DNA from 4 places in the Lysinibacillus phoenicis genome. Region 3 is predicted to be linked to each of the others. Evidence: riboswitches for the same ligand, from Rfam matches in the RefSeq annotation. Region 3 holds a riboswitch; each other region holds the start of a gene.
What was found. A riboswitch is a leader RNA that binds a small molecule or an ion and turns the genes downstream of it on or off. The one in region 3 is predicted to bind cobalamin.
Positions count from the first base shown of each region.

Region 1: linked by a shared signal. The riboswitch ahead of cobT (nicotinate-nucleotide--dimethylbenzimidazole phosphoribosyltransferase) and the one ahead of ABC382_RS01380 ((2Fe-2S) ferredoxin domain-containing protein) in region 3 are both predicted to bind cobalamin.
Region 2: linked by a shared signal. The riboswitch ahead of ABC382_RS04410 (ABC transporter substrate-binding protein) and the one ahead of ABC382_RS01380 ((2Fe-2S) ferredoxin domain-containing protein) in region 3 are both predicted to bind cobalamin.
Region 4: linked by a shared signal. The riboswitch ahead of ABC382_RS05665 (ribonucleoside-diphosphate reductase subunit alpha) and the one ahead of ABC382_RS01380 ((2Fe-2S) ferredoxin domain-containing protein) in region 3 are both predicted to bind cobalamin.

Region 1 is NZ_JBDFMP010000002.1:1,639,714-1,647,728, forward strand. It holds gene ABC382_RS09900 (CotD family spore coat protein) at 344-652, shown strand; gene glnA (type I glutamate--ammonia ligase) at 735-2,069, opposite strand; gene ABC382_RS09910 (MerR family transcriptional regulator) at 2,125-2,502, opposite strand; gene ABC382_RS09915 (methionine gamma-lyase family protein) at 2,651-3,901, opposite strand; gene ABC382_RS09920 (trimeric intracellular cation channel family protein) at 4,243-4,848, shown strand; gene cobT (nicotinate-nucleotide--dimethylbenzimidazole phosphoribosyltransferase) at 4,902-5,957, opposite strand; cobalamin riboswitch at 6,047-6,222, opposite strand; gene ABC382_RS09930 (DMT family transporter) at 6,264-7,118, opposite strand; gene ABC382_RS09935 (hypothetical protein) at 7,377-7,772, shown strand; gene ABC382_RS09940 (rhodanese-like domain-containing protein) at 7,818-8,015, opposite strand, start outside.
Region 2 is NZ_JBDFMP010000002.1:625,584-633,598, reverse strand. It holds gene ABC382_RS04415 (GTP-binding protein) at 435-2,372, opposite strand; cobalamin riboswitch at 2,555-2,741, shown strand; gene ABC382_RS04410 (ABC transporter substrate-binding protein) at 2,868-3,863, shown strand; gene ABC382_RS04405 (precorrin-3B methylase) at 3,923-4,600, shown strand; gene ABC382_RS04400 (S9 family peptidase) at 4,673-6,661, shown strand; gene ABC382_RS04395 (class I SAM-dependent rRNA methyltransferase) at 6,745-7,941, opposite strand; gene ABC382_RS04390 (alpha/beta hydrolase) at 8,004-8,015, opposite strand, start outside.
Region 3 is NZ_JBDFMP010000002.1:45,058-53,072, forward strand. It holds gene ABC382_RS01355 (S8 family peptidase) at 1-44, opposite strand, end outside; gene ABC382_RS01360 (energy-coupling factor ABC transporter ATP-binding protein) at 137-979, opposite strand; gene cbiQ (cobalt ECF transporter T component CbiQ) at 976-1,749, opposite strand; gene ABC382_RS01370 (energy-coupling factor ABC transporter substrate-binding protein) at 1,755-2,027, opposite strand; gene ABC382_RS01375 (energy-coupling factor ABC transporter permease) at 2,029-2,775, opposite strand; cobalamin riboswitch at 2,920-3,103, opposite strand; cobalamin riboswitch at 3,347-3,529, shown strand; gene ABC382_RS01380 ((2Fe-2S) ferredoxin domain-containing protein) at 3,676-4,047, shown strand; gene cobJ (precorrin-3B C(17)-methyltransferase) at 4,052-5,722, shown strand; gene ABC382_RS01390 (sirohydrochlorin chelatase) at 5,738-6,652, shown strand; gene cobK (precorrin-6A reductase) at 6,649-7,410, shown strand; gene ABC382_RS01400 (precorrin-8X methylmutase) at 7,423-8,015, shown strand, end outside.
Region 4 is NZ_JBDFMP010000002.1:843,439-851,453, forward strand. It holds gene ABC382_RS05660 (ribonucleotide-diphosphate reductase subunit beta) at 813-1,853, opposite strand; gene ABC382_RS05665 (ribonucleoside-diphosphate reductase subunit alpha) at 1,866-4,079, opposite strand; cobalamin riboswitch at 4,243-4,432, opposite strand; gene ABC382_RS05670 (hypothetical protein) at 4,542-5,225, opposite strand; gene ABC382_RS05675 (ECF transporter S component) at 5,222-5,716, opposite strand; gene ABC382_RS05680 (bifunctional adenosylcobinamide kinase/adenosylcobinamide-phosphate guanylyltransferase) at 5,748-6,140, opposite strand; gene ABC382_RS05685 (histidine phosphatase family protein) at 6,092-6,688, opposite strand; gene cobS (adenosylcobinamide-GDP ribazoletransferase) at 6,661-7,437, opposite strand; gene ABC382_RS05695 (bifunctional adenosylcobinamide kinase/adenosylcobinamide-phosphate guanylyltransferase) at 7,458-8,015, opposite strand, start outside.

The DNA.
Region 1 (8,015 bases), 1.6 Mb from region 3:
AATTAATAACGATAATCATTATCAATTAAAGAGTATACTGTACGACTGTTTTAATGACAATATCTATTTTTTCAAAAAACGTACTCTTTTCATCAAAATTTATTTTAAATAAAAAATTCAGGACATTGATGTATTAGTTTTGACAGTAAAGAAAAAGGTTAAATCCTTCATCTTGATACTTTTATTTCACTCCTAGATGTAGGCAAGTTGATTTTATAATTTCTACCAAATTAGCTACTTGTTAGATTTACCTATGCATTAATAGGCAAATAAATAGACCCTATCGACATATATCTCATATCTTAATAATGAACTACAACTTATCAAAACAGGAGGTTATAACATGTTTCAACGAAGACGCCATCCGGCGAAAGGTCCACACTGCTGTCCGCCACAAACAATGCCAACGCAATTTGATCCACCACAATTTTTACCACCAGAGCAATATGTACGCACAAATTATATCCATACAGTTGTTCCACACGTACAACCAGCACATGTAACAACAGTGAACAAACATATGATAGATCATCAATACTATTTCCCATGCACAGAATCTGTCGTTAATGAATGCTGTGAAACACATACAATGTGCGGTATGCCGCCTAACCCTTGCCATATGCCACACCATCATAAACATATGGGGTATTAATAAAAAACTGTCTAACCGTACACAGAAATTTAGACGAAAAAAACCGAGTGACCTCATAAGCCACTCGGTTTATCTTTTATGATTAATACATTTTTAAATATTGATCGCGTTCCCATTGATGGACTGTTGTACGGTACATATCGAACTCGATTTCTTTTGCTTCTTTAAAGTTTGCATAAATATGCTCGCCTAATGCTGCTTGTGCTACTTTATCTTTTGCAAGTAATGTTAAAGCATCATCTAATGCTGCAGGTAGGTTTTCAATACCATTTGCTTGACGCTCTTCTTCTGTCATTACATAGATGTTGCGATTAATAGCTGCAGGTGGTGTTAAGCTTTGACGAATACCTTCAAGACCTGCTTCTAAAATAACAGCCATCGCTAAATATGGGTTTGCTGAAGGGTCCACTGAACGTACCTCTACACGAGTTGAAAGCCCACGAGCTGATGGGATACGAATGAGTGGTGAACGGTTTTGTGCAGACCATGCTACATAACATGGTGCTTCATAACCAGGTACTAGACGTTTATAAGAGTTAACTGTTGGGTTTGTCACAGCTGTGAAGCCTTGTACGTGTGCTAGAACACCCGCCATAAATTGCATAGCTGTTTCAGAAAGTCCTAATTCAGTCGATTCATCATAGAATGCATTTTCTTTGCCTTTAAATAGTGATACGTTAAAGTGCATACCAGAGCCCGCTTCACCAAATAATGGTTTTGGCATAAACGTAGCATGTAAGCCATGTTTACGAGCGATTGTTTTCACTACTAATTTGAATGTTTGGATGTTATCACATGCAGTAACAGCATCAGCATATTTAAAGTCAATTTCGTGTTGTCCTGGAGCTACCTCATGGTGAGAGGCTTCAATTTCAAAACCCATTTCCTCTAGCTCTAATACAATATCACGACGGCAGTTTTCACCAAGATCTGTTGGAGCTAAATCGAAGTAACCACCATGGTCATTTACTTCTAACGTTGGCTCGCCTTTTGCATCTAATTTGAATAAGAAGAACTCTGGCTCAGGCCCTAAATTGAAGCTTGAAAAGCCCATGTCTTCCATTTTTTTAAGAATACGTTTTAGGTTATTTCGTGGGTCACCAGCAAATGGTTCGCCTTTCGCAGTGTAAACATCACAAATAAAACGTGCTACTTTCCCTTTTTCAGAAGTCCAAGGGAATACTACGAAAGTATCGAGGTCAGGATATAAATACATATCAGATTCTTCGATTCGAACGAAACCTTCAATAGATGAGCCATCAAACATCATTTTATTTTCTAGTGCTTTGTCTAATTGACTTACAGGAATCTCAACATTTTTAATTGTGCCAAGAATATCTGTAAATTGTAAACGAATAAAGCTTACGTTTTTTTCTTCGATGAGACGTTTAATGTCCTCTTTTGTGTATTTACCCACAGTTTTCCACACTCCTATAATTTGTCTAGCTTTTATGTTTACCCTACCCTATTAATTAATAGAATCGAGATAAATCCCCACGTCGGATGGATGATTTTTGCATGCGCTGTGCTTGTCGCATTTCTTCTCGCATGATTTGGCGTAATTCTGAATCACTTAAATCTTGCTCATCAATTGTAGCAACAGGATTTTGCTTTTTAGCAAATATTTTTTTAATCTTTGCCATATTCATACCCTGTTCTAAGTAGTCTTTAACCTCAAGCAATGTGTCGACGTCATTTAGTGAGAACATTCGACGGTTGCCTTCTGTTCGGTGCGGCTCAATTAAATGGTGTTCTTCATAATAACGAATTTGTCGTGCCGAAAGTTCAGTTAATTGCATCACAATACTCATCGATAATAACGGCATAGTTCGTCTAATTTCACGACTCATTTAAGTCCTCCTCCAATACCCGCTTATCATATAACGAAATTTTTTCACTGTCAACCAAGCATGTAAGGTTTCCTGACATGACAATGTTATTTTTTTAAAAGTGCTAGAAAATTGTAAAAAACTGTTCAAATTTTTAATTTCCACATGATTATTTTTGAATAGCTTGAACAGCACTGCAAATAGCAAACTTCACATGTTCATATGTCAGTCCACCCTGTATAAAAGCTGTAAACGGCGGACGTATTGGACCATCTGCTGTCAATTCAATACTAGAGCCTTGGATGAATGTTCCCGCAGCCATGATGACATCATCTTCATAGCCGGGCATATAGGCTGGTTCTGGTGCATAATGGGCATTTATTGGGGAATTGGCTTGTATTTCACGACAAAAGGCAATCATTTGCTGTGCCGTTTGGAATGAAACAGATTGAATTAAATCCGTGCGATTCGCCTTATAGCTTGGAGACGTATTCATCCCGATTTCCTTTAGCATGGCTGCCGTAAAGATTGCCCCTTTTAATGCTTGTGATACGACATGGGGTGCTAGGAAGAATCCTTGATAAAAATCTCCTAGTGTATTTAATGTAGCCCCCGCCTCTGCCCCAATACCCGGAGATGTCATGCGATAGGCACATTTCTCCACCAAATCGGCACGGCCTGCAATATAGCCACCAATTTTAGCTAAACCACCACCAGGATTTTTTATCAGTGAGCCGGCCATTAAATCAGCCCCAACCTCTGTAGGCTCCTGTGCTTCTACGAACTCGCCATAGCAATTATCTACAAAAATGACCGCTTGTGGGGCCAATTGACGAATCTTTGCGCACATTTCCGCAATTTCTGCAATCGTAAAGGAAGGTCGTGTCGCGTAACCTTTAGATCGTTGAATTGCAATCATTTTAGTTTGCGGAGTAATAGCCGCTTCCACACCTGTCCAATCAATTTCTTGGTTATTCAGTAAATCGACATGGCGATAGCCGATTTGATAATCTTTCAAGGAGCCTGTATCTTTGTCACCACCATCGACAATAGATTGCAATGTATCATATGGCTGACCAGAAATATAAAGCAGCTCATCACCAGGTCGAAGTACACCGAATAGACTAAGCGTGATCGCATGTGTTCCGGAAATGATTTGTGGTCGTACAATGGCAGCCTCTGCACCGAATACTTCCGCATAAACACGCTCTAGATTATCGCGTCCCTCATCATCATAGCCATAGCCGTTTGATGGATGTAAATGATAATCACTTACTTGATGCTTTCTGAAAGCTGCTAGCACCTTCTGTTGATTATAAAATGCCATTTCTTCGACCTTTGCATGATAAGGTCGAACTCGCTCCTCTATTTGTGCTGCTAATGATAGCGTTTGTACTGATAAGTTAGATGTAAACGTCATTCTTTTCTTCTCCATTTCACCGTTGTCCCGCATTTCAATCAGTAAGATTTTTATGATCTAAATTGAACTAACTCTCTCTAGAATTTGCTAATCAACTACTGGTATATCAACGCTCATGACAGATCTTTTTCTTTATTTCATTATCATCTTAACAATTTGTATGTGTACCTGCAAAACTTGCCTATTGTTTCTAAGCGCATTTTACGCTAAGCTAATGTGCGGACTTGTTTCAAGAAGCGTGTTTAATGACTGAATTTGGCTCATAAATCCATAGATTTTGTTACAAGAAAAGTCTTTTAACATAAAAAGAAGTTTATTTATTAATAGAAGGGGTGAAAGGAATGGCTTGGGAGGTTTTTAGTATTATCGGAACAATTGCCTTTGCTATTTCTGGGGCAATTATTGCCATGGAAGAAGAATACGATTTATTCGGCGTCTATATACTCGGAATTGTAACTGCTTTTGGCGGAGGGGCTATTCGAAATTTACTTATTGGACTACCTGTCACGACCTTATGGGGGCAGGATATGATGTTTCAAATTGCGTTAGCAGCGATTACTATATTTTTTATTTTCCCTCATCATTTGATTCAGCATTGGCATCGTTGGGGTAACTTCACAGATGCGATTGGCTTATCAGCATTTGCAATTCAAGGTGCGTTGTATGCCGTGAAACTAGATATGCCTATTAGTGCTGTGATAGTAGCTGCTGTCTTAACTGGTTCGGGTGGCGGCATTGTGCGTGATTTATTGGCTAGACGTAAACCATTAGTTCTACGAGATGAGGTGTATGGTGTTTGGGCTGCACTTGCAGGGCTAATTATTGGATTTGAAGTGTTTACAGGAGACATCTTCCTTTATATTTTATTCGCCATCATCACAGTGTTACGCATTCTTTCCTATATGATGAAATGGCGTTTGCCTTTACGTAAGCTAAATCGAGCATAATGAGTGGGGAATAAGCCCAAATAGTATTGGAACTATACAGGCTTATTCCTTTTTTATTTAGCTAATAGTTGCATCGCTTCCTCTAACGTCACCATATTGTTCATCATGGAGCAGGCTGCATCTAAAATGGGAAAAGCTAAGGCGGCACCAGAGCCTTCTCCTAAGCGCATGTTCATATGTAGCATTGGTTCAATGCCGAGTAACGCTGCGGCAATTTTAGCACCCGGTTCCTCTGAAGCATGGGAAGGGATAATATAATCTTTTACTTTCGGTTCAAGCTTATATGCGATAAGTGCGGCAATAGTTGAAATAAAACCATCAATCACAACCGGCTTACGATGGACAGCTGCCCCTAGTATGATACCAGCCATGGCCCCTATCTCTAAGCCCCCGACTTTAGCTAATACATCTAAACCGTCTTGAGGGTCTGGTTGATTGACCTCAATAGCTTTTTTAATAACCGCTGCTTTATGAGCAATGCCACCATTGCCTACACCTGCCCCAAACCCTGTTACTTCAATTGGATCACATCCAGTCAATACAGCTAAAATAGCAGCACTAGGTGTTGTATTACCAATGCCCATTTCACCTGTGCCAAGTACATTAGCCCCTTTTGCTATTTCCTCTGTCGCCACATGAATTCCTACTTCAATTGCTTGAATGGCTTCCTCTTTAGACATGGCAGGTCCTTTTGCAATATTGTCTGTACCGTACTTTATTTTATTGATGATGACACCTGCACCGTGTGGAATCTCTTCTTTCACCCCTACATCTACTGTGACAACCTTGGCATTGGTAATGTTTGCAATTGCACAAACGCCTGTACCACCTTGAGGGAAATTTAATGTTTGAAAGACCGTAACATCTTGTGGATTCGTGGTTACACCTTCTTCACAAACACCGTGATCAGCAGCACAGACAATAATGACCTTTTTATCAACGAGCGGATATAATTGTCCAGTTATCCCAGAAAGCTGCACAGCAATGGACTCTAGTTTTCCTAAACTACCAGGGGGCTTACAGAGAGCATCTATACGCTTTCTTGCTTGCTCCCTCGTTTTCATGTCAGCACCTTGGATGTTTTGTAACGTGTTTTGTAGTAATTGCATGATAATTTCTCCTTTCCTTTTAAGACAAAAAGAAAAAGCCTGTAGTTTATCGTCACAACAAATAAACTACAGACTTTTCCATCATCCATACCTTTTAAAGCAAATAGGCAGGTCTCCTGGCTCAAGTTCAGCATTCCACAGCACCTTCCCAGCAACGCGCTAGTGGTATTTACTATAGAACTCCCTTATACAGTGGCGGGTCCGCTAAAGATTTTCACTTTATTCCCTATTCTCCCCTTTGGGCACCTAATGCTTTTATTAAATTACTTTAAATCTACGACAGCTTATTCTTCCTGTCAAACCCTTTTACACTTTTTCGATTTCACTTTGTAATGTGGAGCCTAATAGGAGAATGGCTCCTATTAGTTGTAGCAGCGTCATTTTTTCTCCAATAATCATCGTGGAGATCACTAATGATGTCAGTGGATCAATATAGCTAAGAATAGCTATACTTTGACCTTTTAGCTGTGACATGCCTAAAAAGAATAAATAAAACCCTATACCTGCATGGACAATGCCCAATACGATGAGTAATAGAATAGAAGCAAAATTTATTTGCATCACCTGAAAACCCGTCGTTCCTACAATATAGAGGCTGAGGAAAAATGCAGCTAAACAGAGTTGGATAATCGTATTATGTGGTTCCTTTAACCCGCGAATATTTTTATTTGTAAATGTTAGTAGGGTGTAAAAGCATGCCGCAATCAGACCATAGACAATACCAATTAAGTGTCCACTATTTTCTGCGTTCTGACTTTGCATTATCAAAAAAAGACCGATAAGTGCTACACCAACATAAACTATTTTTCTTGCAACTAGCTTTTCTTTTAAAATAATAGGCGATAAACAGATGACCAATACGGGTGCAAAATAATAACTTAGGGCAGCATTAGCAATGGTCGTTTCCTTATACGCCTGAAATAAAAATATCCAATTTCCACATAAAGCAACACTTGAAATTAATAACGGCCATTTATTCAGGACAATAGCGCTTCTTGCAAAGCTTTCCTTTTTATAAATAAAAATTACTAGTAAAAAACAAGCACCAATGCCACTCATCCAAAAGGCAATCTCACTAGAAGCTAAAGGAATATACCTTGCAAAAACACCGACAGCACCAAAAATAACCATAGATAATACAAATGCTAATTTTCCGCTCATTAAAAATTCCTACTTTCTACGCATATAGTTTGAGCCTATACAGTAGAATCTAATAAGAATGAGCAATCAGTTATCGGATGCCTAAACAGTAGATTCTAATGTAAAGACATTGTTGGGGGTGCTATTGATCGAAACATACAAAATCCCTCCTTCATTTCATGTTATCATAACATATTTCTGAAAATTCAGGAGAGTTTGTCTTTGAAAAAATGAGGTAAATTATTCAATAATCTAAATGATGAAAAAGGAGAAGATACGATGAATGCAAAAGAATTAAGAAACGCCATTGCTGAAACATGTGAAACTCATGATAGCCTGTATGCCCAGCTCGTAAAACCAATTAATCAGTTATTAATGGACATCGACGCATCTATCAGCGAAGAAACAGCACATACAATTATAAAAAATTTAAAATTATTTCATAGCGGACATAAATACATTACGGAGTGTCACTTTGATGAAAGTGACAATTTTTTAAAGGATGGTATTGAGCTTCTCCAAAAGGGGGATCTTGCGAATGGTGCACTACAAGTTTACGGGGCTGGTTTGAACTTTGCCAGTTATGCTGCAAAGATTAAAGGACAAAAAAATGTGAATCTTTATAACAATTTTGCAGAAAACTTTGGTTACATTATGAATTCATTAAAAGAATAGAGCTAAAAAAGAAAGAGTAGGCACTCTTTCTTTTTACGTATCACATTATTTAAATTCTAATTCTCCATCATATGCAAGCATGCCGCCTTCAAGATTTGTTACATCAAATCCTTGAGCTTCTAAATAGGCGCAAGCATTCGCAGAACGAGCACCAGCCTTACATACAACAATATACGGCTTTTCTACATCTAATTCATCTAAACGCTCTGGGATTGTCCCAAGGGCAATATGCTGAGCGCCAGG
Region 2 (8,015 bases), 580 kb from region 3:
AAGAGGTAAACACCCGCGCTAGAGCGAGGAATACCCGCGCAAGAGCGAGGAATACCCGCGGAAGGAGAGGAAACACCCGCGCAAGAGCGAAGAATACCCGCGAAAGAGGTAAACACCCGCGCAAGAGCGAAGAATACCCGCGGAAGGAGAGGAAATACCCGCGCAAGAGCGAGGAATACCCGCGGAAGGAGAGGAAACACCCGCGCAAGAGCGAAGAATACCCGCGAAAGGAGAGGAAACACCCGCGTTTGAGCGAAGAATACCCGCGGAAGGAGAGGAAACACCCGCGCAAGAGTAAGGAATACCCGCACTAGAGCGAAGAATACCCGCGAAAGGAGCAAACACCCGCGCTAGAGCTAGGAATACCCGCGGAAGGAAGAATCCCTGCCGCCAAGAGCAAATCCCCACGCGAGCGGTGCCACCCAATCCCGATATTATTGGCAATGCATGGCGGCTTGTGCTTCTTGCCAAGGGACGGTGTAGCCTTTGCCTTTCGCGCAAAAGATGCTAGAGGAACTATATTCAGGGTCGGCATTTTTATCGTAGCCAATTTGTGCAATGACTTCCTCGGGGTTATGGCACACATCATAGCCGTCAAACTGTAGTGTTAGTGCGCCCTTTCCATTTGTATAGGCAGCAAAGGTTGTGCTATAGCTCATCAAAGTGGCAACGGGCGCACGTCCTGTTAGCACTACATCTGTTTCCGTCAAGATTGGGTCATCGAATGTACCCGCTGCTTGTTGAATGTCGGTCATCATGCGGCCAATAAAGTCATTAGAGGCTTTCATTTTAAAGCGATAGTATGGCTCCAGTAAGACATTCTGCGCTTGCTCAAGTCCTTGGCGTAACGCTCGGAAAGTAGCTTCTCGGAAATCACCGCCCGATGTGTGTTCATTGTGCCCGCGACCTGTCAACAGCGTAAAATGAACATCGGTTAGCGGGAAGCCTGTCAGTAGTCCATGATGCTCCCGTTCAAATAAGTGCTTTTCAACAAGTCGTTGGTTACCTACTGATAAATCATCCGCATGACAGGCATTGCTAAAAGTTATGCCTGTTCCACGTGGATTTGGCTCCATTAATACATGCACTTCCGCATAATGCTTGAGTGGCTCAAAATGGCCATAGCCTGTAACCGTTGTCGCAATTGTCTCCATGTATAAAATTTGTGGCTCTCCGAAAGAAACGACTAATGAAAAACGCTTCTGTAATACCTCAACAAGTACCTCTAGCTGAATAACGCCCATTATATGCACGTGGATTTCCTGGAATTTTTCCTGCCAGAGAACACGCAATGAAGGCTCTTCCGCTTCTAACAAACGAAAAATTTGTAGCACTTCTTTAATATGTTGGTCGCCTTCATATTGTACCTTTGCCTGTAAGGTTGGGACGAGCTCGTACGGCTGCGATTGTGTAGTACTGCCAATGCGGTCTCCAATAGTTGCCTGACTTAACCCTTTAACAGCAAATATCTCACCCGCTTCAACATGTTGAACGGTTTCAAAGCGATTGCCATTATAAAGGCGAATTTCTGTGATTTTTTCTGTTGTCTCGCCAAAGGTAAATTCATCCCGCACATGTAAGGACCCCTGCATGGCCTTCATAAAGGTTAAACGCTGGTGGCTGTCGTGTCGTATTTTAAAAACCTCTCCCTGAAACGGTGCATCCTGTTCAAAATGAGTATCGGTTAATAAAGGAAGCTGGGCAATAAATTCCTGAATGCCCTCATCCTTTAAGGCCGAGCCTGTAAAGCAAGGGAAAGCACATTCACTTGTAATCATGTCCTTTAGCTGTGCTAGACATTGTTCATGTTCCAACGATTCATTCAAAAAGGCATCGAGTAATTCTTCATCTCGCTCTGCCAGCCATTCCATCATACTACTAGAAAGATAATCTGCTCGAAGCGGTTCATCGATCAACAAGACATCTGGTGAGCAATCTTTACGTAGCTGCTTCATGACTGCCTCTACGTTGGCCCCTTCACGATCGATTTTATTGATAAAAAAGAAGGTTGGGACATGATATTTACGTAACAGCTGCCATACTGTTTCTGTATGACCTTGCACGCCCTCCACTGCACTGATAATAATAATGGCGTAATCCATGACTCGAATGGAACGCTCCATTTCAGGGGAGAAATCGACATGCCCTGGTGTATCAATTAACGTGTATGTATCATCGCCGATGTTCATGCGACCTTGCTCGGTAAATATGGTGATGCCACGCTTGCGCTCTAATTCATGATTATCGAGAAAGGTATCCTGGTGATCGACACGGCCTCGGGCTTGAATACTATTTGTATGAAAAAGTACTTGCTCAGAAAATGTTGTTTTCCCTGCATCGACATGGGCAAGTACACCAATTGTTTTGTACATAACCAATCCTCGTTTCTATCCATTGCTATCTTCCCATTGTAACAGAATTCTCGTAGAAATATTTCTTGTAAAATAGTTCGTCTTTATGTCGAAATAGTGCTAATATAATGGGGATTATGGATGTCACGCCATGTTCCTCATTGCGTGATTAATCTTCTTCTGCTAGTCTATCAATAGTATTAACCATTATAAAATGTATTGGTGCAAATGGCATTTGTCATTTGCTTAAAAGGGAAATCGGTGTAATTCCGATGCTGTCCCGCAACTGTAAATGGGGAGTCTATACAACGTGCCACTGTAGTGTAGCTATGGGAAGGCGTATAGATGATGAACCTAAGCCAGGATACCTGCCAATATGAACAGTTAACTAAGAACCACGAGGATGGGGATAGTGATAAAGGTGACCATACCATTTTTTCACTATGCTTCTCTCTTGGCGACAAGAGGGTTTTTTTATGCCCTCAAAACTATATTCATAACAAAGGAGATTAGGACATGAAGAAATGGAATAGTTTATGGCTCATCATGGTCATTGCCTTAGTAGCTGTTTTAGGCGCTTGTAATGCAACGGACAACAAAGAGTCTGCAGAACAGGGTGAAAAGGTTGAGCCGTCCGAGACAGCAACAACAGAAGTAACGATCGAAAATAATGATACAACGCAAACATACAAGGAAGCACCAAAAAAAGCGATTAGTTTAAATCAGCATGTAACGGAAATCATGCTGGCATTAGGATTAGAGGATTCCATGGTAGGAACAGCTTACTTAGATGATACAATCTATGAGCCATTACAAGAAGCTTACGATAAGGTCCCTGTGCTTTCAGATCAATATCCAACGAAGGAGCAAGTAATTGATGCCGAGGCGGATTTCTTATATGCAGGCTGGAAAAGTGGCTTTGGTGAAAAGGGCGTAGGAACTCCGGAAGAGCTAGAGGCATTAGGGATTCATACGTATTTACATACAGCTTCCAATATGACAAAGCCGACATTAGAGGATATTTTCACTGATATTCGCAATATCGCGAAGATTTTCCGGGTGGAGGATCGTGGAGAAGCCTTAATTGAGCAAATGACGAAAGACGTAGAAAACGTACAGTCGAAATTACCGAAAGATGATGAAAATTTACGTGTGTTAGTGTTTGACAGCGGTGAAAAGGATATCTTTACAGCTGGTCAAAACTTTATGAATGAGCTAGTGACCATCGCTGGTGGTCAAAATATTTTTGGCGATGTGGAATCCGGCTGGACAACCGTATCAAAAGAAGATGCAGTAGACCGTAACCCAGAGGTGGTGGTTGTCATTGATTACGGTGAAACAACAGCAGAACAAAAGATTCAATTCTTAAAAAATGATCCCGCATTGAAGGAGATGGAAGCTGTTAAAAATGAGCGCTTTGTTATTCTTCCGCTATCAGCAGCATCTGAAGGAGTTCGAGCAGCAGAGGCGATTGAAATTTTAGCAAAAGGCTTCTATCCTGAAAATTTTTAATCTAACAACAATCCGAGCTAGCGTTTTTGCTAGCTCCTTTTTCATAAGGAGAGATATCCATGAATGCATTTCAAAAAAACGTACCAGATCAAACCTTCGAAACACTTAGCCAACAAGGCGAATTTACACGCTTAGCTGTCAGTCCTGGCATTATTAATAAGCATTACACGCCAGCACAATTTCAAAAAATAGCCGAGATTGTTGGAGAAAAGGGGGCAATTAAGTATTCGGCTTCTTATAGTATTTTAGTATCCGTCCCGACGAGTGCTGCCGCACAAGCTGTTCAAGCCTTACAGGAAGCGGGTCTACATATCGCACCAGCAGGACCTAGTATCGTCATGAAGGCATGTGATTTTTGTGATGGTGAAAAAATGGAGGCAGTGCATATTACAGAACAGCTCTATCATACGTTAGAGAGGATTCAGGTCCCTTCGAGAGTGCGTGTTAACGTGAATGGCTGTGCCTCTGCCTGCTATAACCCATCTTTTGATGATATAGGACTCGTTTATCAAAACGAAAGCTTTGATGTTTATTTAGGGGCTATACCGATGGGGGCAAAGGCACAGGCTGGCACATTATTCGCAAAAAGGGTAGGGGTAGAACAGATTGAAGGCTTTGTGCTACAAATTATAAGCCTTTATCAGGAGTATGCACGTCCTCATGAGCCCTTTTATAAATTTTATCGTAGAACAAAATCCACTGAATATTGGGAAATAGTAAAAGATTCTATTAAATAGCAGGAATATTACTTAGGGTGTCGAAGTATTGTAATAAGGCAATAAAAATTACAAATCCAAAGGAGTAAGAACATGACATCGAAACAAGGAATTCAACCAGAAGATCTTTATCACTTAAAATCGGTAGCAGATCCCCAGCTATCACCTGATGGCACTGAGGTAATATATGTAGAGACGCGTATTGATGAAAAGAAAAAAGACTATATATCCAATTTATTTTACATACACTTGAAGGATAGAACGCCAAAGCAATGGACATTTGGAGAGGATAGAACAAGTTCTCCTGTTTGGTCTCCGGATGGCAGTCAAATTGCCTTTTTGTCAACGAGAACGGGGCAGCCCCAAATTTATGTTTTGTCAAAAGCGGGGGGTGAGGCAAAACAAGTGACACATTGTAAAAATGGTGCGTCATCTCCTGTATGGTCACCGTGCGGAAAGAAAATTGCCTTTTCTGTTAAGCTAGGGAAGGATGAATCTATCTTAGACAAGGTGGAGGATGAAAAGAAAGAAGAGAAAGAAGTAAAGCCTCTCGAAATAGACAAGATGAAACATAAATCAGATGCAGGTGGGTTCTTGGATTTGGAGCAGTTTACCCACATTGCCATCGTCGATTTGGAATCGGGTGAGCTTGAGCAAGTGACGGAAGGAAATGAACATTTCCATCTTGATACATGGTCGCCAAATGGACAATATCTTACGTATTTAGCAGATAAAGCGGAGGATTTAGATTTCTCATTTAATATCGATATTTTCTTATTAAATGTAGAGACAAAAGAGACGCGCCAGCTTACGCAAGGAACAGGCATGTATTATCAAACTTCATGGTCACCGAATAGTCGCTTTATTTCCTATGTAGGAAGTGAAAGAGAATTTGAAAATGCTACGCAAGCTAAGCTATGGGTGTATGATTTGCAAGACAATGTGCCGACATGTATCACAGGTGAATTTGATGCACCGATTGGGGATTTTGCTATTGGAGATTTCCTACAAGGTGTAGTGACACCACGTGTTCAATGGCTGAACGATAACAAAAGCTTCTACTTCCAAGTAACAGATCATGGCAATGCGGCGATTTATTTCGGTAATATAGAGGGCGAAATCTACCCAGCTATTCACGATGATCAATATGTCTATGGTTTCTCACTTGATGCTCAACAGGATAAAGCAGTTGTTGCTATTAGCACAACAACAAATCCTGGCGATTTATTTTACATCAACTTGCAAACAGGTGACAGAGAACAGCTAACATCCATCAATGAAGAATTTTTAAAGACGAGAACCTTATCGGTACCAGAAGCCATTGAATTCGAAGGAGCAGAGGGCTGGAAGGTTAACGGCTGGATTATGAAGCCAGTTGGCTATGAAGCTGGGAATAAATATCCTCTCGTTCTTGAAATTCATGGTGGGCCACATGCCATGTATGCCAACACCTATTTTAATGAGTTCCAAATCTTAGCTGCTCAAGGCTTTGCTGTGCTTTATACGAACCCACGTGGTAGTCATGGCTATGGACAAACATTTGTCGATGCAGTACGAGGTGATTATGGTGGTAATGATTATCAGGATCTGATGGCTGCCGTAGACTACACGTTGGAGCACTATGATTTTATTGACCAAGACCGTCTTGGTGTAACAGGGGGAAGCTATGGAGGCTTTATGACCAACTGGATTGTTGGCCATACGAACCGCTTTAAAGCTGCCGTGACACAGCGTTCCATTTCGAACTGGATTAGCTTCTATGGTGTTAGTGATATTGGCTATTACTTTACAGACTGGCAAATTCAAGCGGGCTTTGACGATATAGAGAAGCTATGGCATCATTCTCCACTGAAATATGTAGATAATGTGGAGACACCTTTATTGATTTTACATGGTGAAAAAGATTATCGCTGTCCGATTGAGCAGGCAGAGCAATTATTTATTGCCTTAAAGCATCGTAAAAAAGAAACAAAATTCGTGCGTTTCCCTGAGGCTAATCATGAGCTATCTCGAAGCGGAAAACCAACGTTACGAATTAATCGACTCGAATATATTCGCGATTGGTTTGTGAAGTATTTATAAGGTTTTATTCGTGGCTTAAGAACTTTCTTAGGCCACTTTTTTACATAAAAAAAGAATCACAGCAAAGTGTGATTCCCTCCTAGTTAGTCGATCTTTTGAATGAATACGACCTTCAAGTAATTAAATTCAGGGTATTCCCGAGGCACACGGAAATCCTTCGGTAAACCGTATTCCTCGACAATTTTATAGCGTGTACGAGTCTCTTTAAAGGCTTGGTCAATAAAGCTTTTAAACTTTTTCATACCAAAGCTTGCATTATTGGTAGAAGCAACAATGATACCGTTTTTGGCCGTAATCGCAATCGTGTCCTTCAGTAATTTAGGGTAGTCCTTCGCCGTTGAAAACGTCATTTGCTTCGTACGTGCAAAGCTAGGTGGGTCTAATACGACAAGGTCGAACTGTAATGCATGACGCTGCGCATATTTAAAATAATGAAAGACATCCATCACTTTTATATCCTGTGCTTCATAATCAATGTCATTGACACTAAATTGCTCAATCGTTTTAGCTAGACTGCGTTTAGCTACGTCCACACTCGTTGTTTTATTAGCGCCTCCGAGGGCAGCTGCCACAGAAAATGCCCCTGTATAGGAGAACGTATTGAGCATGTTGGTGCTGTTTGCATAACGCTCACGTATAGCCAATCGTACCTCACGTTGATCAAGGAAAATCCCCGTCATCGCACCATCATTTAAATGAACCGCATAGGTCATGCCATTTTCCTTCACCAAAAGGGGAAATTCGCCAGGCGTGCCCATGACAAAATCATCCTGTTCCATGTACTGCCCTTTACTATCAAAGCGTTTTTTCTCATAAATGGCTTGGTAGTTGACTGTTTCAGCAAGCGCCTCATAAACCATTTCTTTAAATGAATAAATGCCCTCACTATACCAACTCACCATATAGTACCCATTAAAAAAGTCAATTGTTAAACCACCAATGCCATCTCCTTCACCATTAAAAACTCGGAAGGCAGTCGTGTTGTCATTGTTAAAAAATGCTGCACGATTGTCGATCGCTTTTTTGAATTTTTTTATGAAAAAAGCTTTATCAATCGTTTCGTTGGCATCTGTTGTCAGCACCCAGCCAATCCCTTTATTTTGGATACCGTAGTATCCTGTGCCAATAAATCGATTATGGTGATCCATCAGCTTCAGGAGCGTTCCTTGCTCGGTAGGCAGCTGTTTTGCATTCACTGCATCCTTTGAAATAAGCGGGTAGCCTTTTCTTAATTGATCGGAAAATGGCTGTTGTATTTGTAGAGCAATTGTTTGTGTCATCGTGTCATCCTTTAAAAAACGTTTTGCTCTATTATCGCACTGTTTGAGTGGGATAGCCAAACTTATTTTAGGAA
Region 3 (8,015 bases):
GCGGATGCTACAACTGCGACAGATTTGTTAAACCAACTTTTCAATTGTTATCTCTCCTTGGGGTTGTAAATTTAGTCTCGACTATACATATACGAATAAAGATTAGTAAAGTTTCGTAATTGAGGAAAATTTTTCTCTAGCAATCAATTTGGTCAATTAATTTTTCTATATCTTTTTTAGAGCGAGGCATACGGATGCTTTCCTGCACTAATTTCTTTTTTTGTAATGCTAAGACCATTTCTAAAACCCATGGTCGTTCTAGATGAGCTTGTGTTAGCAAATCTTCATCATAAAACAAGGTGATAGGATCGCCATTATAAATAATTGATCCACCCTCCATAACAATAATTTGATCCGCCCATTCATAAGCAAGAGAGAGATCATGAGTAGCTAGTAAAATCGTTCTTTTACCGTCTGCTAATTTAGCTAAAGTTTGTAAAACTTTTGAAGAATAATAATTATCTAGACCAGCTGTTGGTTCATCTAACAGGAGGACAGAGGGCTCCATCGCTAACACACCTGCCATTGCCACACGTTTTTTTTGACCTACACTTAAAAAATGAATCGGTTTTTCGAGTAAATTTCCCACTTCTGTCTGTGCAACAGCCCATGCTATTTTTTCTTCAACTTTTGCAGTAGACCAACCAAGGTTCAGTGGTCCAAATGCGATATCTTGCTTGACAGTGCCTGAAAAAAGTTGATGATCCGCATCTTGAAAAACGATGCCGACTTGCTGGCGAAGTGCCTTTAATGCCTTTCGATTGTATTGAAGCTTATTTCCTTCAAATAATATCGTTCCAGCAGTTGGCTTCAAGATGCCGTTCAGATGCTGAAATAAAGTCGATTTTCCAGCACCATTATGACCTAGGATGGCGATTTTTTTTCCTTTAGGTATGTGTAAGGTAATGTCTGTCAGAGCCTTCGTTCCATCAGCATAGGCATAGGACAGCTGATTTAGTTCAAAATAACAGTTTTTCATGAGAAGTATCCTCCATATACGATGAGCACTAGAAAAATAACGGCCATGCCTAGCCAGTTTTTCTTGCTATAAGAGCTCGTCTCTTGCCAATAAACGCTTTCACCGCCCCGTGACTGCATGGCATTGTTGAGCTCTCGACTACGCTGAAACATTTCAACAAATAGTGCCGCAATAAGCATAGATATAGAGCGTAGCCACTGCATAGGTGAATGGTAGCCAAGCCTGGCCTGCTGGGCTAGATGAATTTTTTGCATGCTCCCTAAAAAAATAAAGATAAAATGATAGGTTAATTCTACTAGCTCGACTAGGAGTGAGGGAAGTCGCCATTGTCGTAGCACAAAACAAATTCCTTGTACGGATGTGGTCAAAATTAAAAAATATAAACAGCTAATACTGCCAAGAACGATAAAGAACAAGTGTTGCGCAGTTAGGACACTTGCTTTCCCGATGAATATTGTCCAAGCCATCCACGTGAAAGACCAAACATGCGCAGGTAAGACAGTGGTTGAAGGTGTAATAGCTAGTAAAATGGATACGAGACTCGTCAGCAAGAAAAAAGCTGGTAGTAATAGTAATTTAATATAGTATTTAAGCGGGATTTTCGCACCTATAATGATAAAAGCACTCATTACAAAAAATGTAATGAGTGAAAGACGTTCATCTTTCATGATAAGCGTTACTAGAAGTAGTCCAAGTGAAAAGATCATTTTTTCAAGTGGATGAACGAACGCTAGCTTATTGAGGTAGGCATATTTATCAATGAGCAACATGTTGGTTAACCTTCTTTATGTTTGCCGCGCATATAGCCAATGAAGTAGCCAATAAAACCAGCACCAATAGCGGCTTGTAGGACGAATAATAAGCTTTCGATTTCACCACTTGGCGGCTCCCATAAGCTGTCGAACCACGGTTCATATTCTGCATCGATTTCTCCAATAGCAGCTTCTGCTTCTCCATCAGCACCACCAAATTCTGCTCCTTTTTGGATGAACAGTGGGATGATGGCTAACAGCACTACAATCACTAATAGCAATACATTACGTTTCATTTTAATGTGCCTCCTTTGTAGAGAAAACACGTAAAGTTTTTAATTCGCTGACATTGTATTTTTTCAAGAAATTCATCACAATGACTGTTAAAATTCCTTCACTAACGGCTAACGGAATTTGAGTTAAGGCAAAAATTCCTGCGAACTTTGTAAAGGATGCCATAAAACCTCCAACCTCTGAAGGGAAGGCTAGTGCTAGTTGGACAGAAGTCACAATATATGTACCTAAGTCACCAAGCATAGCGGCAAAGAAAACGGCAAGTGAAAATGACAACCCTATTTGTTGAGCCCCTTCAAAAACAAAGTAAGCAATAAACGGACCGACAATAGCCATAGAAAAGGCATTGGCTCCTAAAGTAGTGATACCACCATGCGCTAATAGTAATGATTGGAATAATAACACAATCGTCCCAATGACACTCATTGCTAAAGGTCCAAATAAAACTGTTCCAAGTCCAACGCCAGTTGGGTGGGAGCAGCTCCCGGTAACAGAGGGGATCTTTAAGGCCGATAGCACAAAAGCAAAGGCTCCTGAAAGCCCTAAGAGCATTTTTGTTTCAGGGTTTTCTTCCATTGTTTTTCGAATGGAACGCAATCCTAGAATAATAAAGGGAGTCGTGATGACCCACCAAAAAATGGCCCATTCAATGGGTAAAAAGCCTTCCATGATATGCATAGCAAAGGCTCGGTTTGGCACGATTAACAAGGCCAATAAAAAATAACTAAGTTTCCACCATGAAAATGTCAAAAGCTTTCCTCCTAACGATTAGTTTTTTAAGAATGTAGCGTGCGTAAAATAAAAAAGCACTTCTCCGCTGCTGGAAAAGTGCATAGCTAAAAAAAGCAAATCATTCTCATCTGCTAAGCCGCACACCTATCCTCGTAGGTTGAAACGATCACCTTTTTTTCGGCAGGTCTCCTGGCTCTAGTTCAACACTTTATAGGTCTTCCCATCATTGGACAGTGACATTATCTATAAAGCTCCCTATTACAGTGGCGGGACCGCGCCGGATTCAAACCGGCTTCCCTTTTAAGTAAAATGGCAAGCATTTTACACCGAAAAAACATAAAGTTGTGAGATTTCACGACAAAGTGTAACATAAATTTCCATAATTGTGCTAGATTTTTTTATATAAAAATTTTTAATTGCATATCCATATAGAAAATTTAGATAGAAGTAAGGAGAACTTAGTTTTTTAAAGAATAAGATTCGAGCAAAATTGATAAATTTGTCATAAATTTTTAAAGAAATATTGAAATTTTAAAATAATAAGATATGATAGAGACAGTTTTCTAAAAAATGAAGAAGATAATAAATTTCATATAAAACGTCAATAAGTGCTCGAATAGCTCGAGATAATAGGGAAATTGGTGAAAATCCAATACAGCCCCCGCTACTGTAATAGCTGATGAATTCGCAGGTACCACTGGTGAAAACTTGGGAAGGTGCGATAGTAAAATGAAGCTTAAGTCAGGAAACCTGCTTATTTGATTGTGCATGCAAACTTTTCGGAGGGAGAAGTTGAAGCGAGAGCGAGTACCTGTATTTTATTCTATTCGTTTTTATTTGGCTTCTACAAAACCTTTACTCTTCGTTAAGAGTGAGGGTTTTTTCTTTTTCCAGAAAGCAAATGAGGGGAGACAGAAGATGACAACATGGAATTTAGAGGGGATGAAAACACATCTCTTTATTTGCAATGGCAGTAGCTGCATGAGAAAGGATGCTGAGGAAATTACCTTAGCCATTCGAGATGAAATACAGCGACAAGCACTCGATCAGGAAATACATACGACAAGAACGCGCTGTAATGGACGATGCAAGGATGCTTGTGTAGTCATCGCCTATCCACAAGGAAATTGGTATCGAGTGCCATCAACAGAGCATGCAAGAATACTCGTACAAGATTTACATCATGAATCATTATACAACGAACATGTCTTTACACTTCGGGAAGGTACATTACAGCGTACAGCACAAACGACAGCCATTAAAGGGATCGAAAAGGTGAAAGAGGGGTAACAGCATGGCGCAAAAAGGGAAAATTTTCGTAGTGGGCTTTGGACCTGGAGATTTTAAGCATATTACGACACGAGCAGTAGAAGCTTTACAACAAAGTGATATGATCATAGGCTATAAAACCTATGTAGAGCTTATTCAAGATTTAGTCAGTGCAAAGTCTATTGTCAGTACCGGAATGACAGAAGAGGTATCACGTGCTCAAGAGGCTGTTCGTCAAGCAGAAGCAGGCAGCATCGTCTCCGTAATTTCGAGTGGGGATGCGGGCGTATATGGTATGGCGGGATTAGTGTACGAAGTGTTAATCGAATTAGGCTGGACAGAAGCTACAGGCATTGAAGTAGAAATAGTTCCTGGTATTTCAGCAATCAATTCATGTGCTAGTTTACTAGGGGCTCCGATTATGCATGATGCTTGTACCATTAGTCTGAGTGATCACCTAACACCATGGAATTTAATTGCAAAGCGTGTCGAGGCTGCTGCAATGGCTGATTTTGTTATTGCTTTATACAATCCTAAAAGTGGTAGGAGAACAAGACAAATTGTAGAAGCACAACGAATTCTCTTAGAATATCGCTCGCCAGACACACCAGTAGGACTTGTAAAAAGTGCCTATAGAGAACGTCAGGAAGTGACGATGACAACATTAGCAGAAATGCTCGAACATGATATTGGTATGCTGACAACCGTGATTATCGGGAATTCATCGACATTTTTCTATGATAATAAAATGATTACGCCACGTGGCTACCAGCGTAAATATACACTTGGGGAAGAAAAACAGCCATTACGACCACATCAGCGTTTACGTGAAGAAAATGAGCCGTGGGCAATGAACCAAGAGACAGGGACTGCACGTGATGACTTTGCAGCAGACCCTAATGCTGGCCGATTTAATAAACCCAGTGTAGCGGCTACGCCTCGGCCGAAAAAAACAGCGCTTGAAATGGCAACAGCGGCACTCGCCATGGTGAAAGGAACAAGTGCAATTAAGGTCACGCCGCCGAAGCTTGTGCAGCAAAAAATAGAATCTATTTTTGAGCTAGCAGTAAGTCCAGGGGTAGCCAATAAGTTTTTCACACCACAGCAAATGATGACATTAGCAGAGGTGGTTGGAGAAGAGGGCACGATGGAATATACGCCAGACCATCAAATCCACTTAAAAATTCCGACGACAGAGCCTGAACGCATTACAGAGAAATTACAGGAAGTAGGCTTTTTATTAGCGCCTATTGGGGATGTCCTGACATTGAAGGCTTGTGATTTTTGCTATGGTGAAAAGGCTGATTCCATTCCATATGCGGAAGAAATACAAGAAAAACTAGGCGGCATGTCCTTACCTAAAACATTAAATATTGGCTTCAATGGCTGTGGTATGGCCTGTTATCGAGCTGTATTTGATGATATTGGCATCGTCTATCGTAAAAGTAAATTTGATGTTTTTATTGGAGCAAAGCCAGTCGGTCGTACGGCTCATGCAGCGCAGCCAGTTGTAGAAGGGTTGGAGCCTGAACAGCTACTCCCACTTATTACAGACATTATTGAAGAATATAAAGCAAATGCTCATCCAAATGAACGCTTGTTTAAATACTTTAAACGTGTGAAAAAGATACTGCATTATACGTATCAAGATATGTCTTCCAAAATAAAAGTAGAGCCAGCTCCGTGCGGCGACTAGGTAAGGAGAAAAGAGATGAAAGCGATTTTATTTGTCGGCCATGGGAGCCGTTTAGCAGCAGGGAATGATGAGGTACGTACATTTATCGAGCAAATGAAGCCTCGTATTGATGAACAGTTTTTAGTAGAAACTTGTTTCCTTGAATTTGCATCACCAAATATTGAAGAGGGCATTACAAACTGCGTGAAGAAGGGCGCGACAGAGGTTCATGTAATACCGATCATATTACTGCATGCTGGTCATTCGAAGCTACATATTCCAGCAGAGATCGAGCATGCGCGTGAGCATTACCCGAATATTACTTTCACGTACGGTCAAACAATTGGAATTCATGAAGAAATCTTTGCGATATTACAAGATCGTCTCGCTGAAATTGGTTTTAATGCGGAACAGGAAGAGCAAGATACAGCGATTTTATTAATTGCACGAGGTGGCAGTGATCCATCTGCAAATGGTGATTTTTATAAAATTACTCGTCTTTTATGGGAGGAGCTACCTGTTAAATACGTGGAAAGCGCTTTTATGGGTGTAACGGATCCTCGTGTCGAAGAAGGGATCGAGCGCTGTGTCAAGCTAGGTGCTAAAAAAATTGTTATGCTTCCTTATTTTTTATTCACAGGGATTTTAATGGAACGTATGAATGATATGTGTAAGAAATTTAATGAGCAATATCCAGCGTGTGATATTCAAATTGCTAACTATTTTGGCTACCACGAACGATTACAAAATGTTTTATTAGAGCGTATTGAGCAAGCAGTTAACGGTACATCAACAGGGATGCAAGATTTAGAAAATTATCGCGCCTATGCGGCGGTTCATGGTCATGCACATCATCACCATCATCACGATCACGATCATGGTCACGACCACCACCACCATCATGATCACGAACATCACGAGCATCATCATGAAGAGGAGCCGGTAAAATGATTTTCATGTTAGCAGGAACGAGTGATGCAAGGGATCTAGCTCTTGCCTTACAAAGTGCAGGCCATGCTGTAACCGCCACAGTTGTAACAGAATCGGCAGCTTCAAGTCTTGCTGATGTTGGCTTGCCACATTTAATAGGTCGATTGACAGCGGAAGAAATGGCGTCCATTATTTTGGACCAGGGCTATCAATTGGTAGTAGATGCTTCCCACCCCTTTGCAGAGGAAGCCTCGAAAAATGCAATGGCTGCAGCTAAACAGGCGCAAGTACCTTATATCCGTTATGAACGTGCGCATGAGCATTATACGCATCCACTTATTACTGTGGTGAAGGATTATGAGGAGGCAGCCAGGCTAGCAGCAGAAAAACGCGGTGTCATCATGTTGACAACAGGCAGTAAAACACTTGCGACATTTACAAATGTTTTACAAGGCTTAGAAAATACAAGAGTGATCGCTCGCATGCTACCTAGATTGGACAATATGGAAAAATGTGAGGCACTTGGTGTTGCACAACGTGATATTGTAGCCATTCAAGGTCCATTTTCAAAGGAATTAAATGAAGCCCTTTTTCGTCAATATGGGGTCACTTTGATGATTACCAAAGAAAGCGGTAAAGTCGGTTCGGTTGATGAAAAGCTAGAGGCAGCTCTTGCCTGTAATATTGAAACAATTTTGATAGCAAGACCCAATATTCAATATGGGCAACAATATTCAACATTTGAAGAAGTCTTACAGGCTGTTCAACATACAATTTAGGAGGCATTATCCATGGATTTTAAAACAGATTTCAAACCGTTAACAGTAGACCCAGATAAAATTTACGACTATAGTTTCTCAATTATTGCAGAGGAGATGGGTGAGCATGACTTCTCCGAAGATGAATGGAAGATTGTACGTCGTATTATCCATGCATCGGCTGATTTCGAACTAGGTCGTAGTGTCATTATTACTCCCGGCGCCATTGAAGCGGGTATTAAGTCGATCCTTGCTGGTCGTCATGTCATTGCCGATGTCCAAATGATTGAAAGTGGATCTGGTAAAAAACGTTTCCAAAAGCACGGTGGTGATCTGCATTGCTATATTGCAGATGAGGATGTAGCAGTAGAAGCGAAAAAACAAAATACAACACGTGCCATCATTTCTATGCAAAAGGCTTCTAAGTTGCATGAAGGTGGTATTTATGCAATCGGTAATGCACCAACAGCATTACTGGAATTGATTCGTTTAATTAAGGAAGGCTTAGCAAAACCAGATTTAATTATCGGGATGCCAGTTGGTTTCGTGTCAGCTGCTGAGTCGAAAGAAGAGTTGCTCAAACTAGAAGGTATTCCGTACATTACAAATGTTGGCCGTAAAGGCGG
Region 4 (8,015 bases), 800 kb from region 3:
GCGGCTTCCTCCCATTTTCGAGCGGGGACAACCCTTTTTTGAGCGGGTTCATCCTTCCTTTGAGCGGTTTCTTCTCTCTTATGAGCGGGGGCCTCTCTCTTTCGAGCGGGTTCACCCTTTCTTTGAGCGGTTTCCTCTCTCTTTCGAGCGGATTCACCGTTCCTTTGAGCGCTTCCTCTCATTTTCGAGCGGGGACAACCCTTTTTTGAGCGGGGGCCTCTCACTTATGAGCGGGTTTACACTACTTTGGAGCGAGGACAACCCTTTTATGAGCGGTTACTTCTCACTTCAAGCGGGTTTACCCTTCCTTTGAGCGGTTGCTTCTCACTTATGAGCGGATTTACCCTTCCTTTGAGCGGTTGCTTCTCACTTATGAGCGGATTCACCCTTCCTTTGAGCGGTTTCCTCTCATTTTCGAGCGGGGACAACCCTTTTATGAGCAGTTGCTTCACATTTTGAGCGGGGTTACCCTTCCTTTGAGCGGTTTCTTCTCACTTTGGAGCGGGTTTAACATTTTTTGGAGCGAGTTCACCCTTCCTTTGAGCGGGTTGCTCTCTCTTTCGAGCGGGTTCACCCTTCCTTTGAGCGGGTTTACACTATTTTCGAGCGGATTCACTTTTCCTTTGAGCGGTTGCTTCACACTTTCGAGCGGAGTCCCCACCTTTCATGTAGGCTACTCTCTTCAAAGAGGAGGCCACCCTTCCACCGAGCCAATCAACCAATATCGAGCGAACACTTCTCAACCTCGTAGCGATTCCACCCAAGTAAAACACCCCCATGCAAGTGGGCATGGGGGTGGTGTGACACGATGATTACAAATCATCAAAGCCGTTATCTTCGACGTTGACTTTGACATATTGGCGGGAGCGTTGCTCGAAGAAGTCGGTTTTGCCAAGGTCTACATCTTCATAGGCTTTAATCCATTTTAATGGATTTTTGCGGTAGCCCTCGAATGGACGGTCTACGCCAAGCTGATTACAGCGAACATTGGCATAGAAGTGGACATAATCATGGACGTCCTCAACATCAAGGCCTTCAATTTTATCGCCGATGACTTCATTGGCCCAATCGATTTCTAGTTGAACGGCTTCGCGGAAGATTTCCTGAACACGAGCCTGACGTTCAGGTGTATCGTATTCTGGATATTCCTCTAATAATTCTTGATAAATTTTCACAAATAAATCGACATGGAGCTGCTCGTCACGATTAATATAATTGATCATTGTAGACGTAGCGACCATTTTTTGATTGCGTGCTAAATGATAGAAGAAGGCAAAGCCCGAATAGAAGAATAAACCCTCTAAAATGACATCATAAATAATGGCCTCAAGCATATTTTCGACAGTCGGCTCCTCTGAGAAAGCCTGGTAGCCTTTTATAACAAAATCATTGCGTCGTTCTAGAACAGGCTCTGTACGCCAAAAATCAAAGGTACGATCCTGCTCATCCTTGTTGACGATACTGGAAAGCACATACGAATAGGAATGATTATGAATAACCTCTTGCTGCGCTAAGATAATCATTAACGCATTTAAACTAGAATCTGTTAAATAATCGGCTACCTTGCCTGCAAAATCAGTTTGCACACTATCTAATAGCGCTAATAAACCGATAATTTTTAAAAATGATTCTTGTTCATCTTTCGTCAGCTCAGGGAAATGCTTAACATCATTGCTCATATTAATTTCAAATGGTGTCCAGAAGTTTCCTAGCATTTTTTTATATTTAGGGTACGCCCAGCTAAAGCGGACATCATCCCAGTTTAAAATATTGGAGGAGCGCCCATTAACGATACCTGTAGAACGGTTAGGTGCTTCCTTATCCATAATTTGTCGTTTCGTAATCGTTGTCATTGTTTTTTCCTCCTAGCTTGCACAAGACTCACATTCTAATAATTCTACTGATGTGGAGCGTACATAATAGGTCGTTTTCACACCACTTGCCCAAGCATTCATATGCAGTGCCAGTAAATCCTTTGCTTTAATCGTATTTTGAACATATAAATTTAGTGAAATGCCTTGGTCAATGTGGCGAGCACGGGCTGCATTTTGTTTGATTGTCCAATTTTGATCGATGAAATAAGCTGATTTATAGTACCAAGTCGTTACGGGTGATAAATCTGGTACCGTTACAGGAATTTTGTAATCCTTCTTCTCTTCTGAGTAGCTCTTTTGGAAAATCGGATCAATTGACGCCGTACTTCCTGCTAGAATCGATGTCGATGAGTTAGGGGCTACTGCCATAACATAGCCATTTCGCATTCCCTCTTTCGCCACTGCCTCACGTAAAGCATTCCATTTGTCGCTATTATAGCCGCGCTTTTCAAAATAGGCACCTGTTTGCCAATCAGAGCCCTCGAATAATGGATACGCTCCTTTTTCGCTTGCTAAAGCGTTAGAGGCACGAATTGTTAGGTAGGCGATGTCCTCATAAAGCTTGTCCGCAAATTCTACAGCTTCATCTGATTCCCACTGAATTTCCTTTAAGGCTAATAAATGATGCCAGCCAAATGTGCCAAGTCCAATACCACGGTAGCGTAGGTTCGTACGCTCTGCTTGTTTCACAGGGATAGTATTTAACGCAATAACATTATCAAGCATACGTACTTGAATCGGAATTAACCGCTCTAAGACATTAGCAGGCACGGCTCTTCCTAGATTAATAGAGGACAAGTTACAAACCACAAAATCTCCAGGCTTGCGACGAGTCACGATAACATCGTCTTCTAATGTAATGGATTCAAACTCCGTCGCTGACATATTCTGGAATATTTCTGTACACAAATTCGAACTATAAATCATTCCTTCATGCTTATTCGGATTCATGCGGTTCACTTCATCTCGGTAAAACATGAATGGAACGCCAGTTTCGAGTTGTGAGCGCATAATACGCTTCATAATATCGATGGCTGGTACTACTTCACGGCTTAATAATGGATTAGCAATACATGCTGCATATTTCGTGCGGAAGGAGCCATTGCCCTTTGTTTCATCGTAGAAATCCTCTAAAGAGAAGCCCATCACTTCACGTACTTCATGTGGATCAAATAAGTGCCATTCTCCACGGGCTTCTACTTTTTCCATAAATAGATCTGGTAAACATAGCCCTGTGAAAATATCATGGGCACGTAGTCGTTCATCACCATTGTTTAAGCGTAAATCTAAAAACGTAAAGACGTCCTTATGCCAAACATCAAGATAAACCGCGATGGCTCCTTGACGTTGCCCTAGCTGATCGACAGAGACAGCCGTATTATTGAGCTGCTTAATCCACGGTAGCACACCACTTGATGCACCTTTGAAGCCTTTAATGGACGAGCCACGGCTACGAATTTTGCCCATGTAAACGCCTATACCACCACCATATTTAGACAATGTTGCGACATCCGTATTCGTATCGTAAATGCTTTGTAGGCTGTCATCCACTGTATCGATGAAGCAACTTGAAAGCTGACCATGTGTCTTACCAGCATTTGATAGTGTCGGTGTTGCAACAGTCATATATAAATTACTCATCGCCCAGTAAGCTTCTCGCACTTTTTCTAGACGATTTTCTGTTTCATCCTGCATTAATGTCATGGCTATGACCATCCAACGCTCTTGTGGGAGCTCTACAGGTGTTTTTGTATAATCACGTACAACATAACGATCCATTAATGTCTTCAAGCCAATATACGTGAATAGCTCGTCACGACTAGGTTCTAAATAGCTGGCTAATTGTTGAAGCTCCTGCTCACTATATTTTGTTGTTAGGCTTTCATGATATAAGCCCGCTTCAGTGTAGTGTGCAAGATGAGCTGAAAATTCTTGATAAACATCCTTTGGTGAAACGCCACGTCGCGTTGCAAATTGATCGTATAATTTTTCTAAATAAATGTGTGCAGCCACAAATGTCCAATAGGGCTCTTCCTCATCAATTAGGCTAAGTGTTTGTAAAATCATCGCATCCGCCCATGCTTCAAAAGTGGCATTGTCGTTTTTTCGTAGCCAACGATCCGATAACCTTACAAAGCTTTCAAGTTCATCCTCCGTGTAACTATTTTTTAACTTAGCTAGTTGCTGTTCGATTTGAATTGTCATGTACACATTCTCTCCCTTTCTTTCTCCAAGCAACACAAAAAGCGATCACGCAACATCTATCGGTTACGTGATCGCTGTAAAATCGGAAATGGAAATGAAGGACGTGCACACAAAGAAGTGAACAAATCTCTCGCCTCCACTTCTCAATCCCCGAAGAATGTGTTGCTGTCTTGAACATCTCGGCAGGTCTCCTGGCTCATGCTTCCTCCAAATAATCACCTTCCCGTTTTTTCAACAGTGGTCTCTTGATTATTTGTCAGCACTTACAGTTGCGGGGACAGCTTCGGCTTAAGATGACTCTTGTTCCGAATTCCCTTTTAAACCATATTGGTACCGCTTGTCCAAATACTATATATTGTGTTTTAACTCCTAAACAAATCTAACATATTGTGTTTCGTGTTGCAATAGGTGTTTCGTACCTTGCGATTTTTAAGGCAGCCCTTTTGCTCGAAACAAGCCCTATTACGGTGCAGTTTTGCGTAGTTTTTCAAAATTTCTTTGGAAAAAATTTTGTGCCTGCTGCTCTTTTTTAGGATCGATGCCAAGCAAAATGACCGAACAAGGACCTGCTGATTTGGTCAGATCAAGCGAACTTTCAACTTGTTGCTGTCCAAAAAGACGCGCTAATTCGCCTTGTAGCCCCTTTGACCCGACTGGCCAAACTTGCTGCACGATATCCGCCTGCCATGCCTGAAAAATGGGCTGAAGCTGTGCAACGTCTTCTGGATGCGCTAACACTTCTTCCCCTACAAGCGGCAAGCCATAAGTGTACCAGCTGAGCTGTTCATGGTCAAATGGTTGACGTTGTTGTATTTCCCCAAGCATCGTAATGGCTACACCTGACTGTAGCGTGGGCATATTCGATTCCGTACTTCCTGCGATTGCAGGACAGGCTATACCAGTTTCCTCAAACACCTGTTGAATACCTCTTTCATAACGTGTCCATGCCGTATCACCAGAGAAATTAGCGAGTAAAACTTGGCAAGGTAATGCCTGTGCCGCAAGCTGCTCTAAAAATGTCACACGTGCTGTCATGTAAGCTGTTAGTTGGTCAGATGCTGACACTACATCTTGTGGCTTTTCCCCAATGGCTGCCGCATTATCCATTGTCACAATGAACGTGCCCACTTTCATAGCATTTCTCATTGAACGCGACCTTCCTTACGCAAAAAGACCTTTGATAAAACAGGCATCACTACTGCAACAATGACTAGGTTAATAACAGTTGCCATAAGAATGCTACCTAATGCACCCCAGAAAAAGGCGGGGCTAATTAAAAAATAAAACGGTAATGGTGCCACAATGCCATTCAATACGAGTGCCACTGGCCATTTCCAAACATGTAGACCTTTTCTATGCATTACGCCAAAGATCCACACGACGATGAACATTTCGATCGCGATGATAAGATGTAGTGGTCCTAATGGAAATCCAGCAGTCAACGCTGTAATAAAATGACCGATAAATCCAGCAAGACCTGCAAAAAATGGGGATAAAAAGACTACGCCCAAAAAGGCAGGAGCCGAGTCGAGTGCAGCAGTCGAAATAAATGCCGGCACCTTAATAACTGCCCCTACTGCACAAATGGCTGCTACCATTGCTGTCAATATCCAATTCCTTAATCTTTGTCGATCCATTCCATGTCCTCTTTTCTGTAGTATGTTTACCTCACTTCAGCTGTTCGGCAAGTCCGTACCAAATACGTACAACTTGCTCGGCTTCAATGAATAAAGCCTGATATAAACGACCACATGTATCGCGTAAGAGTCGCGCTTGTTTGTCTATTGGCACAACACCGCGCCCCATATCGTTAACAATGAGCGCTAGCATACAGTGCTGTTCAAGCCTCCTGAAGGTTGCAAGTACCGCTTGAACCACTTGGTCATCGTCCTCTAGATTTTGAGTCATCAACCAGTTTTCTAAATTTCTAATCACTAGCACTTCACAGGCTGGTGCGATCTCTGGTAGATTGCCATCGACAAGGGCGACCTGTCGCTCTTTATACAAGCCCATCACATAGTCGGTTTTACCGTTATAGGCTCCTCCAATAAAGACGTGCATCTTGCTCCCTCCTCCCAAGCCTTTCTTGTAAACGTTAAAATAAATTGTTTGTCATGTGGTACATCATACGACCAAAAAGGCTGTTCTGTTGGGGCATAGGCCACGAGTAAGGCACGAATGACCCCGCCATGCACCACTAAAGCATACTGATCCTCATCCTTCGGTAAATGGCTAAAGCCTTCCACAGCACGTGCCACAAAGTCATGAAAAGCCTCTCCTTGTGGTGGTGGCGTCTTAATCGGATCATCTAGCCATGCACGATAGTGAGCATTCGATTTTAATTCATCATATGTTTTCCCTTCAAATGCACCAAAGTTCGTCTCACGAAAGCGAGCATCTGCATGATAGCTTGCGTTCGGAAAATAATGAGCAGCGGTTTCTCGACAGCGCCGTAAATCACTACCATATACGTTTGTTACAGCGTCATCCACCATAGAAAGCGTGGTTGGATCAGCTAATGGGGCATCTGTCCAACCAAGATAGCGTTTTTCTAGATTCTCCTTTGTTGGCGCATGACGCATCAAGCGCACAGTAACAATGTCACCCATAGCACAACCTCCATCCCTTCAATAGATGCACCAAGTAAATCCCCTGATACACCACCAAAATTACGTAGCGTAAATTGTCTAAAAATCAACAGTGCGAATGCTAAAACAATAACTAATACAATGGGCAGCAGAGAGAATTGAGTAAAAATGACAACAACCGCCAGAGCTATGCCCAGTGATAACAGCATGAACACTTTTAAGTGACTTGCGTGAATATGGGATTTTAAAAAATACGCGAGACCTTTTTCTTTCGAACAGTCGAGGGACAGAAAATAAAAGCTCATCCCAACTCTAGTGAGAAAAGGTACAAACAGCACCATCCATAAGGCGAATTTGTGTTGGACGAAAAGCTCATGGAGGACAACAAATTTCCCCATTAGTAAAAACAGCACAGACAATACACCGAAAGCGCCAACACGTGGGTCGTCTAAAATTTCTAACCGCTTGTCCCGATCTCGGTAGGAAAAATAAGCATCACCCATATCAATAAAGCCATCTAAATGCAAACCACCAGTCCATAAGGCAAAAAGCGCTATGATTATAAAAGCTAGCATGACCTCACTGCTCGCTGTCCACTGTGTGAGACCGTAGAGTACTGCTGCCACAGTTGTTCCCATTAACGCTCCTATCCAAGGTAAACAGGCAAACATCCCTGTAATCGTTGGCCTAGTTAACGGTAGCTCTTTATGTACTGGCAAAACCGTAAAAAATTGAAATGCCAATTGTAGGCTATGCCAAACAGTTTTCATCGTCTTGCCTTCTTCCTTGATTATTTCCATCTCTTTACAATACCATAATTCATTTCATAGGCCTCCTGTGCAATGGCAACGAACCATTGATGCCATTGGCCGAGTGTTCGTCGGTATAACTCTACTTCATCACTATCATATGGTGGCTCATCAAATAGTTCATTGGAGACAACTAAAAAAGTCACATCCTTATTTAGTAATGAAAGGATGGCCTGTTTGATGTTCAGTAGTTTGTTTTCTAAACAGCCTGGCTGATCTATACATGGCGTACCACTGTCAAAGCCCTCATAAAAAGCATTTGTTAGCCACGTTGTCACGCAGTCCCACAGCACCACATCCCCATCTTGAAGTGTTGCTAAAACCTCTGCCATGTCATAGGGTGCCTCCACCGTTAGCCACTGCACAGGTTGTGCCTGCCGATCTGCCTGATGTCGGTCAATCCGCTTAGCCATTTCACGATCTAAGGCGATGCCAGAAGCCAGATAAATTAAACGTTTTGTGGGACCTAGCTGTGCTTGGTAATGCTGAATCGCTGTTCGCTCAGCAAAATGGGATTTCCCACTACGAACACCACCTGT